3 regions of the Streptomyces globisporus C-1027 genome follow, and region 1 is predicted to be linked to each of the others. Evidence: riboswitches for the same ligand, from Rfam matches in the RefSeq annotation. Region 1 holds a riboswitch; each other region holds the start of a gene.
The links. A riboswitch is a leader RNA that binds a small molecule or an ion and turns the genes downstream of it on or off. The one in region 1 is predicted to bind cobalamin.
Positions count from the first base shown of each region.

Region 2: linked by a shared signal. The riboswitch ahead of WQO_RS29230 (CoA-acylating methylmalonate-semialdehyde dehydrogenase) and the one ahead of WQO_RS12385 (ABC transporter substrate-binding protein) in region 1 are both predicted to bind cobalamin.
Region 3: linked by a shared signal. The riboswitch ahead of metE (5-methyltetrahydropteroyltriglutamate--homocysteine S-methyltransferase) and the one ahead of WQO_RS12385 (ABC transporter substrate-binding protein) in region 1 are both predicted to bind cobalamin.

Region 1 covers NZ_CP013738.1:2,875,695-2,878,961, reverse strand. Annotated here, with positions in the region: gene WQO_RS12395 (amino acid permease) at 1-1,186, shown strand, start outside; gene WQO_RS12390 (M67 family metallopeptidase) at 1,356-1,778, shown strand; cobalamin riboswitch at 1,792-1,975, shown strand; gene WQO_RS12385 (ABC transporter substrate-binding protein) at 2,015-3,025, shown strand; gene WQO_RS12380 (FecCD family ABC transporter permease) at 3,022-3,267, shown strand, end outside.
Region 2 covers NZ_CP013738.1:6,620,044-6,623,310, forward strand. Annotated here, with positions in the region: gene WQO_RS29230 (CoA-acylating methylmalonate-semialdehyde dehydrogenase) at 1-1,322, opposite strand, end outside; cobalamin riboswitch at 1,550-1,728, opposite strand; gene cobF (precorrin-6A synthase (deacetylating)) at 1,821-2,708, shown strand; gene WQO_RS29240 (hypothetical protein) at 2,719-2,916, opposite strand; gene WQO_RS29245 (TetR/AcrR family transcriptional regulator) at 3,175-3,267, shown strand, end outside.
Region 3 covers NZ_CP013738.1:6,624,119-6,627,385, reverse strand. Annotated here, with positions in the region: gene metE (5-methyltetrahydropteroyltriglutamate--homocysteine S-methyltransferase) at 1-1,652, opposite strand, end outside; cobalamin riboswitch at 1,818-2,032, opposite strand; gene WQO_RS29250 (MFS transporter) at 2,064-3,267, opposite strand, start outside.

The DNA.
Region 1 (3,267 bases):
GTACCGCCCCGTCTCGGGCTCCTTCTCGGAGTACGCCCGCGAATTCATCAGCCCGTTCTTCGGATTCGTCACCGGCTGGACCTACTGGCTGTTCTGGGTCGTCACCGGAATCACCGAAGTCACCGCCGCCGCCACCTATATGACGTACTGGTGGAACATTCCGCAGTGGCTGTCCGCCCTGGTGTTCACCATCATTCTCTACGGCGCCAACCTGATCTCCGTGAAGCTCTTCGGTGAGCTGGAGTTCTGGTTCTCCATGGTCAAGGTCACTGCCATCATCGGCATGATCCTGATCTGCGCGGGTGTTCTCACCATCGGTTTCTCCGACGCCGGAGACACCGCGACCGTCTCCAACCTCTGGAACGACGGCGGATTCTTCCCCAACGGCATCACCGGCACCCTCATGACGCTCCAGATCGTCATGTTCGCCTTCCTCGCCGTGGAGCTCGTCGGCGTCACCGCCGGGGAGTCCAAGGACCCCAAGACCGTGCTGCCCAAGGCCATCAACACCGTGCCGTGGCGCATCGCCGTCTTCTACGTCGGCGCGCTGATCATGATCCTCTCGGTCGTGCCGTGGTCCACCTTCAAGCCCGGCGTCTCCCCGTTCGTGAAGGCCTTCGAGGAGATGGGGCTCGGCGTCGGCGCCGCCATCGTCAACTTCGTCGTCCTCACCGCGGCGCTCTCCTCCTGCAACTCCGGCATGTACTCCACCGGCCGCATGCTCCGCGACCTCGCCCTCAACGGCCAGGGGCCCCGCGCCTTCACCAAGCTGACGAAGAACGGCCTGCCGTTGACGGGCACCACGTTCTCCGCCGCCCTGATGCTCGTCGGCGTGTGGATCAACTACCAGTGGCCGGGCGAGGCGTTCAACTACGTCGTCTCCTTCGCGACCATCTCCGGCATGTGGGCCTGGATCATGATCCTGATCAGCCAGATCCGCTACCGCCGCAAGGCCGACGCCGGTCTCCTGCCGCAGTCCTCGTTCAAGGCCCCGGGCGCCCCGTACGCCAGCTGGTTCGCGCTCTGCTTCATCGGCATGGTCATCGTGATGATGGCGATCGACAAGGACGCCCGGATCTCGCTCTACTGCGCACCGCTGTGGGCGCTCATCCTGTTCGTCTCCTACCGGGTGCTCCAGTCGCGCAACCCGTCGGCCCCGGAGAAGACCTCCACCGAGACCCGCTGACCCGGGGGCCGCACCACCGGCCCCGGATCACCGGCGACCCCGAGGGCGGGCCCCACGACCACCCTCCTCCCGGACCGTCCAGGCCGCCCCAACGACCGACGTGTCCACCATGCGGGCCCCTGCGTACCACCCACCGGTACACGGGGGCCCGCCTGCTTATCCTGGCGCCATGCTGACCATCACCCAGACGCTCTACGACCAGATCGTCGCCCACTCCCGCGCCGACCACCCCGACGAGGCGTGCGGAGTGGTCGCGGGCCCGGCCGGGACGGACCGCCCCGAGCGCTTCATCCCGATGCTCAACGCCGCCCGCTCGCCCACGTTCTACGAGTTCGACTCCGCCGACCTCCTCAAGCTCTACCGCGAGATGGACGACCGCGACGAGGAACCCGTGATCGTCTACCACTCGCACACGGCGACCGAGGCCTACCCCTCCCGCACCGATGTCACGTACGCCAACGAGCCCGGCGCCCACTACGTCCTGGTCTCCACCGCCGACACCGACGACTCGGGCCCCTTCCAGTTCCGCTCGTACCGCATCGTGGACGGCGAGATCACCGAGGAAGACGTGCAGGTCGTCGCGGCGTACTGAGCCCCCGGGTACCGCGCGGAGCCGCCCGACGGGTCTGGCACACTGCACCCGAACCCATCAAGGCGGCAGGAACCAGGAAGCCGGTGCGAATCCGGCACGGTCCCGCCACTGTGACCGGGCCCCCTCCCGTACGGACTCCGACACCGTGCCGGAGGGCGGCCCGGAAGCCAGGAACTGGCCCGTCGCCTTCTCCGCATCGACCAGGGGACGCGGAAATCCCCCGGAGAGGCCCCGCCATGTCCCGGCGCACCCCTGCGCTCATAGCCGCCGCCGCGCTGCTCCCGCTCGCCCTCACCGCCTGCTCCGCCTCCTCCGGCGGCGACGCCGCCACCGGGGACAAGGCGTCGGCGACGAGCGAAGGCTTCCCGTACACCGTCAAGAACTGCGGTGTCACCACCACGTACAAGGCCCCGCCGAAGCGCGTGGTCACCATGAACCAGCACGTCACCGAGATCATGCTGGAACTGGGCCTGAAGAAGTCCCTCGTCGGCACCGCCTACCTCGACGACAAGGTCCTGCCGAAGTACGCCGAGGACTACGCCTCCGTCCCGGTCCTCGCCAAGGAGTACCCCTCCTACGAGCAGGTCCTCGCCGCCAACCCCGACTTCGTCTACGGCGGCTACGGCAGCGCCTTCACCGCGGGCGACGGCCGAGGCCGCGAGGCGTTCAAGAAGGCCGGCATCGAGACCCGCCTCAACACCGAGAGCTGCACCAAGGGCGACCAGCCCATGGACACCCTCTACGAGGAGATCCGCGAGGTCGGCCGCACCTTCGGCATCAGCGACCGCGCCGAGGCCTGGGTCAAGCAGGCCAAGGCCGACAACGCCGCCACCGCCAAGAAGCTGGCCGACCTCAAGCCCCTCTCCGTCTTCGTCTACGACAGCGGCGACAAGACCGCCTTCACCGCGGGCGGCGAGGGCATCGGCAACGAGCTGATCGAACGGGCCGGCGGCACCAACGTCTTCGCCGACCTCGACAAGGCCTTCGGTGACGCCTCCTGGGAGAACGTCGTCGACCGCAAGCCCGACGTCATCGTGATCTACGACTACGGCGCCACCACCGTCGAACAGAAGAAGAAGCGCCTCCTCGACGACCCGGCCCTCGCCGACGTCCCCGCCATCAAGAACAAGCGCTTCGCCGTCATGCCGCTGTCCGACGCGGTCCTCGGCGTCCGCGTCCCCGCCGCCGTCGACAAGCTCGCGGCCCAGCTCCACCCGGAGGCGGTCAAGGCGGCCACCACCCCGTGACCTGCCGCGCCTCCGCTCCTCGGCGGCCGCTCGGTTACGTCCTGGTGCTCGGCGGCCTCGCCGCGCTCCTGGCCTTCGCCGTCCTCGCCGCCCTCGCGCTCGGCTCCGTCCGCATCCCGCCCGGCCAGGTGCTCGACATCCTGACCGGGCGGGCGGAGGCGAGCCCGTTCCGCACGATCGTCCTGGACGTGCGGCTGCCCCGGGTCCTGCTCGGCATCGTCGTCGGCGCCGGACTCGCCGTC
Region 2 (3,267 bases), 3.7 Mb from region 1:
GGCACGTTGACGCCGACCATGCCGGTGTCGACGCGGCGCGTGAAGTCGCGGGCGGTGTCGCCGTCGCGGGTGAAGAGCGCGACGCCGTTGCCGTACGGGTGCTCCGAGGGCAGCCGCAGGGCCTCCTCGTAGTCCGCCGCACGGACGACGGACACCACCGGGCCGAAGATCTCCTCCTGGTAGATCCGCATGTCCGGGGTGACCCGGTCGAAGAGGGAAGCGCCCGCGAAGAAGCCGTCCTCGTGGCCCTTCAGGGTGAAGTCCCGCCCGTCCACGACCAGTTCGGCGCCCTCCTCGACGCCGAGGTCGACATAGCCGCGGACCCGGTCCACCGCGTCCCGGCCCACCAGCGGCCCGAAGTCGGCGTCCGGGTCGTCCGAGCGGCCGATCCGCAGCTCGGCGATCCGCTCGGTGAGCCGGGCGACGAGCGCGTCGGCGGTGGCCTCGCCGACCGGCACGGCCACCGAGATCGCCATGCACCGCTCGCCCGCCGAGCCGTAGCCGGCGCCGATCAGCGCGTCCACCGCCTGGTCCAGGTCGGCGTCCGGCATCACGATCATGTGGTTCTTCGCCCCGCCGAAACACTGCGCCCGCTTGCCGTGGGCGGCGGCGGTGGCGTAGATGTGCGCGGCGATCGGCGTCGAGCCGACGAAGCCGAGCGCCTTGACGCGCGGGTCCTCCAGAAGGGTGTCAACGGCCTCCTTGCCGCCGTTGACGACATTGAGGACGCCCGGCGGAAGCCCCGCCTCCAGGAACAGTTCGGCCAGCCGCAGCGGAACCGACGGGTCGCGCTCCGACGGCTTCAGGATGAAGGCGTTTCCGCAGGCCAGGGCGGGGGCCGCCTTCCACAGCGGGATCATCGCGGGGAAGTTGAACGGGGTGATGCCCGCGACCACTCCGAGCGGCCGGCGCAGCGAGTGGACGTCTATCCCGGCGCCCGCGTTGTCGCTGAACTCGCCCTTCAGCAGATGGGGGACGCCCGCGGCGAACTCCACCACGTCCATTCCGCGCGCGATGTCGCCGTGCGCGTCGGCCACGGTCTTGCCGTGCTCGGAGGAGAGCAGCCGGGCCAGGGAGTCCTTCTCCTTCTCCACCAGCTGGAGGAAGCGCAGCAGCACACGGGCGCGGCGCTGGGGGTTCCACTCGCCCCACTCGCGCTGCGCCTCGACGGCGTCGGCGACCGCCGCCTCGGTCTCGGCCCGGTCGGCCAGAGGAACCCGGGCCTGCACCCGGCCGGTGTTGGGATCGAAGACATCGCCATAGCCGCCCGAGGTGCCGGACGTGTGCTTGCCGCCGATGAAATGGGTGAGTTCGCGGACCATGGAGACCTGCTCTCGTCGGTGAGATCGTCAGGAGAGATCCGGGGATGGCGCACGGCTGCCACCGGCCCACGCACCGGTCGGGTGCACGGGGGCGCGGAAGGGCTGCCGCCGGAGGGGGGCGCGAAGGGCGGAGGCCGTCAGGGGGCGGGGAGAACCGCTCGCCGGGACGTGCCTGCGGGGCCGTGGGTGCGGACCGGTGCCATGCGTGTCTGCTCCATCCTCGTGGAAACACGGAACATCCCGCGGCCGGTATCCTGACTCCCGGATCGACGCCCGTCCCCCTGCCTTCCCGACGGCTGCTGCACCGTCAGTGGCGTGTCCTGCGAGGACGGACTCCCCGGTCACAGTGGCGGGACCGCGCCGGAATCACACCGGCTTCCCTGACACCACGGGCCTTGAGGGCGATCAGCTGCACACCGACCACCCCGCTGCTCACGAACATATAGTTGGACGTCCTAGTAAGTCCACCCCGCCTCGCCCCTGGCATGATCGGCCGACATGGCAGACAAGGCAGACATGGCACATGCCGGCGAGGCCCCCCGGCACGTCCTCGTCATCGGCATCGGCGCCGGTGACCCCGACCACCTGACCCTCGCCGCGGTGAAGGCCATGCGCCGGGCCGACGTCTTCTTCGTGCTCGGCAAGGGCAGGGAGAAGGAGTCGCTGACCCGGCTGCGGCGCGACATCCTCGACGAACACCTCACCGGCCCCTACCGCGTGGTGGAGGCCGGTGACCCGTGGCGCGACCGCACCCAGGAGGATGCCGCGCGCTACACCTCGGCGGTGCACGACTGGCGCCACCGCCGCGCCGACATCTGCGAACGCCTGATCATCGAGGAGCTCGCACCGGGGCAGTGCGGAGCCTTCCTGGTGTGGGGCGACCCGGCCCTGTACGACAGCACCCTCGCGATCCTCGACGACATCCGGGGGCGCGGCACGGTGGAGTTCGGCCACGAGGTGATTCCCGGCATCAGCAGCGTCTCCGCCCTCGCCGCCCGGCACCGCGTCACCCTGAACCAGGTCGGCCGCCCCATCCACATCACCCCCGGCAGACGGCTGGCCCAGGGCTTCCCCGAGGACGACGGCGACATCGTCGTGATGCTCGACGGCCATGAGACCTTCACCCGTCTGACGGGCCGGGGCCTGTGGATCCACTGGGGCGCGTACATCGGCACCCCCGACGAGATCCTGGTCTCGGGCCCGCTCGACGAGGTGGCCGACGAGATCAGCCGCGTGCGCGCGGAGGCCCGCGAACGGCACGGCTGGATCATGGACACCTATCTGCTGCGGCAGGGGCCGAGCGATGAGAAGGCGGCGGCCGGCGAGGAGACGGCGGGCCGCCCGGCGGACGGCGCGGACGGTTCGGTGGGCGGCCCGCTCGGCTGACCGGCCGGCGTCAGCGTCGGGACTCGTGTTCCCGGATGACGCCCAGCCCATGACCGAGGCTCGGGCACTCGGCGCTCAGGTCGTCACCGCGCACCAGGTAGTTGTCCACCCGGCCGTCCGTCGGCCGCTCGACGGCGCGGTACTGCGTGCCGTTCACGGTGATCGTCCAGTCGTCGCCGTCCTGGGCCCACCCGACTGTCTTCTTCATATGACGTCTTCCGTTCCTCGATCGGCCCTCCGGGGATCGGCAGGGCCGTGTAGTGGGAAGAAGAACGGCTTGTGACGCTCCGTGGTTCCGCATTCCCCTACGCCATTCGGTTACATCTGGGTCACTGCCTCCGCACAGTCGAGACGGGCGACCTGACCGACAGTCAGGGAGCGGGTGGCGAACAGTCGAACGGTCGGGGAACCCATGACGCACACCACTGGGTAGACACTGTCTACTCGGTGGTGCTAGAAGTTCTCCATGGAGGACGGAACCCCGCTGCGGGAACGACTGGTGGACATCGGCGTCGAGATCGTGGCGGCCGAGGGGACCGCGGCGCTGGGGCTGCGGGAG
Region 3 (3,267 bases), 3.7 Mb from region 1:
CAGCGCACCGTCATCGGCTCGGGTCGCGAGATGTCCCCGGCGAGGACCGGCGGGCGGACGTAACGGGTGCCGTAGGACTGGACCCAGCCGTGCTGGGTGGCGAGGTAACCGGTGAGCTGTTCGGCGAAGTACTGCACCATGTCGTTGCGTTCGGGCTCGCCGTGCACGAGGACGTCGATCCCGGCCTTCTCCTGGAAGGAGAGGACCTCGCGGATCTCGTCCTTGATGCGCTCCTCGTACCCGGCCTCGTCGATCCGTCCCGCACGCAGGTCGGCCCGCGCGGTGCGCAGTTCGGTGGTCTGCGGGAACGACCCGATGGTGGTGGTCGGCAGCAGCGGCAGCCCCAGGTGCGCCCGCTGGGCGAGCGTCCGCTCGGTGTACGGCTGGGAACGGCGCCCGTCCGCGTCGGTGATGGCGGCCGTACGGGCGCGTACGGCCGGGTCGCGGGTGATCGCGGCATCGGCGCGGGAGGCCAGGTCGGCCCGGTTGGCGGCGAGTTCGCCCGCGATGGCGTCCGTGCCGGAGGCCAGACCGCGGGCCAGGACGACGATCTCCTCGGTCTTCTGCCGGGCGAAGGCGAGCCAGCGGGAGATCTGCGGGTCGATGTCGCGTTCGGCCTTCGCGTCCAGCGGGACGTGCAGCAGGGAGCAGGAGGCGGAGACGTCGACCCGGTCGGCGAGGCCGAGCAGGGTACCGAGGGTCGCGAGGGACTTCTCGTAGTCGTTGATCCAGATGTTGCGGCCGTTGACGACACCGGCGACCAGCCGCTTGCCGGGCAGCCCCCCGGCGGCCGCGAGGTCGTCGAGATTGCCCGCGCCGGTCTCGGTGAAGTCGAGCGCGAGCCCGTCGACGGGGGCCTTGGCCAGGACCGCCAGTGCCTCGCCGAGCCGCCCGAAGTAGGAGGCGACCAGCAGCTTGGGCCGGTCGGTGAGTCCGCCGAGGTCGCGGTAGGCACGGGCGGCGGCGTTCAACTCGGCCGGGGTGCGGTCCTGGACGAGGGCGGGCTCGTCCAGCTGGACCCACTCGGCGCCCGCCGCACGCAGATCGGCGAGGACCTCGGCGTACACGGGCAGGAGCCGGTCCAGCAGGGTCAGCGGCTCGAAGTCGGCGGCCACACCGGGGGCTGCCTTGGCGAGCAGGAGGTAGGTGACGGGACCGACGAGGACCGGGCGCGGGGTGTGGCCGAGCGCGAGGGCCTCCTTGAACTCGGCGACCTGCTTGGCGGAGTCGGCGGTGAACACCGTGTCCGGGCCCAACTCGGGCACCAGGTAGTGGTAGTTGGTGTCGAACCACTTGGTCATCTCCAGCGGCGCGACGTCCTGCGTACCGCGGGCCATGGCGAAGTAGCCGTCGAGGGCGTCGGCGCGGACCGCGTCGCGGTGCCGCTCGGGGACAGCGCCGACCATGACGCTGGTGTCCAGGACATGGTCGTAGTACGAGAAATCACCGGTCGGCACTTCGTGGACACCGGCCTCGGCGAGCTGCTGCCAGGTTCCCCGGCGCAGTTCGGCGGCGGTCTGCCGGAGGGCGTCCGCGGTGACGCGGCCCTTCCAGTAGCCCTCGATGGCCTTCTTCAGTTCACGGTTCTGACCCTGGCGGGGGTAGCCGTACACGGTGGCCCGTGCTGCCGCGGCTGCGGGCTTCGCTGTCACGTGACTCTCCTTCGCGAGCGTGTCTGCGGTGCAGATCCCGGGACGGGACGCGGACGCGAAGGGATGACGCATCGGGCGGACTCCGGGCCACGTCGAACCGTGCCCGTCCACCTGATGGTTCCGCCGACCCGCCCACGAGGTCACCGAGATCTCCGCACGCGAACGGTCGCGTGCGGGCAACGGGCAGGTCTTCGGACTCGCGGGCACGTCTGCCGGGGCAGACACCTAGTGGCCGTCGCTTCCCGGACCCGGTCGGGTCCAGTGCTGATGACGGCGGTCGTTCCCACTCACCGCTGCGGGGCAGTCCCGGATTCCCACCGGGTTCCCTCTTACGACACCCTGTCTGGCGGACAGGGCGAACCAGCTGCACCGGTCAGCCTAAGCGGACGACCGCCGGGCGCACATCGTTGTTCACACTTCGGACGGTGATGTGAGACACGGGGCGGCCTTTTCCGGCCGTCCCCGGCCCGTGTCGCCCGGGGGCGGTCCGGTGCGCGCGCCCGGCAGCAACGCGGCCGGGACCAGCGCGAGCGCGGCCGTCGCGGCGAGCACCAGGAGCGCCGTACTCATCGCCCCCTCCCAACTCTGAGCCCGTACGCCGCCGGCCGCGGGCAGCAGACCGGCGGCGACGGCGATGCCGAGCACGGGACCGATGTTCACGGCGGTCTGCTTGAGACCGCCCACCACTCCGGCGTATCCGGTCGGCGCGTCGCCCACCACCGTCCCGGTGGCCGTGACCATCACCGTGGCGTATCCGGCGCCCAGCAGCGCGAATGCCGCGCCCATCACCACCGGTCCGGTGCCGCTGCCGGTCCCGGCCAGCCATCCGGTACCGAGAACGACCAGCAGGACGCCGCCGAGCGCGGTGGTCCGCGCCCCCAGCACGCGCAGCAGCCGCCCCGCGAGCGGGGCGCCGACGATCATCATCGCCGTCAGGGGCAGGCTGCGCAGGACGCTGTCGAGCGGGTCCAGGCCCAGCGCGTACTGCAGGAAGTACGTGCTGACGAAGAGTGCGCCGAACATGCCGCTCGCGGTGAACAGCAGCATCGCCATGGAGGCGGTGACCGGCACCGACCGGGCGACCGCGGCGGGCACCAGGGGATGGTGGCTGCGGCGTTGGTGGCGGACGAGGACAGCCGCGGCGGCGGACGCGGCGAGCAGCCCTCCCACCGTGCGCCCGTCGGTCCAGCCGTGCAGTTCCACTCCGGCCAGGGCGTTCACGAGAAGGGCGAGGGCGACCGCGAGCAGGAGAGCTCCGCCCGCCTCCAGGCGGTGGGATGCGTCCCGGTCACCCCTGGCCGCCGGGACGCGGGCCGCCAGGCAGAGCAGGCCGATCACGAGCGCGGCGGGCACGTTGATGACGAACACGGACCGCCAGCCGAACTGCTCCACCAGGAAGCCGCCGAGCAGCGGACCGGCGGCTGCCGCTGCCCCGATGGCACTGGTCCGCAGGGCGACCGGCGGGCCGAGCCGGTCGGGCGGGTAGACCTGGCGCAGCAGCGCCAGCGTCGCGGGCTGCAGCAGGGCTCCGCACACGCCTTGTACGGCGCGCAGCGCGATGACCCAGCCGACCGAGGGCGCCACGGCGATGCCCGCGGACGCGGCCCCGAAGCCG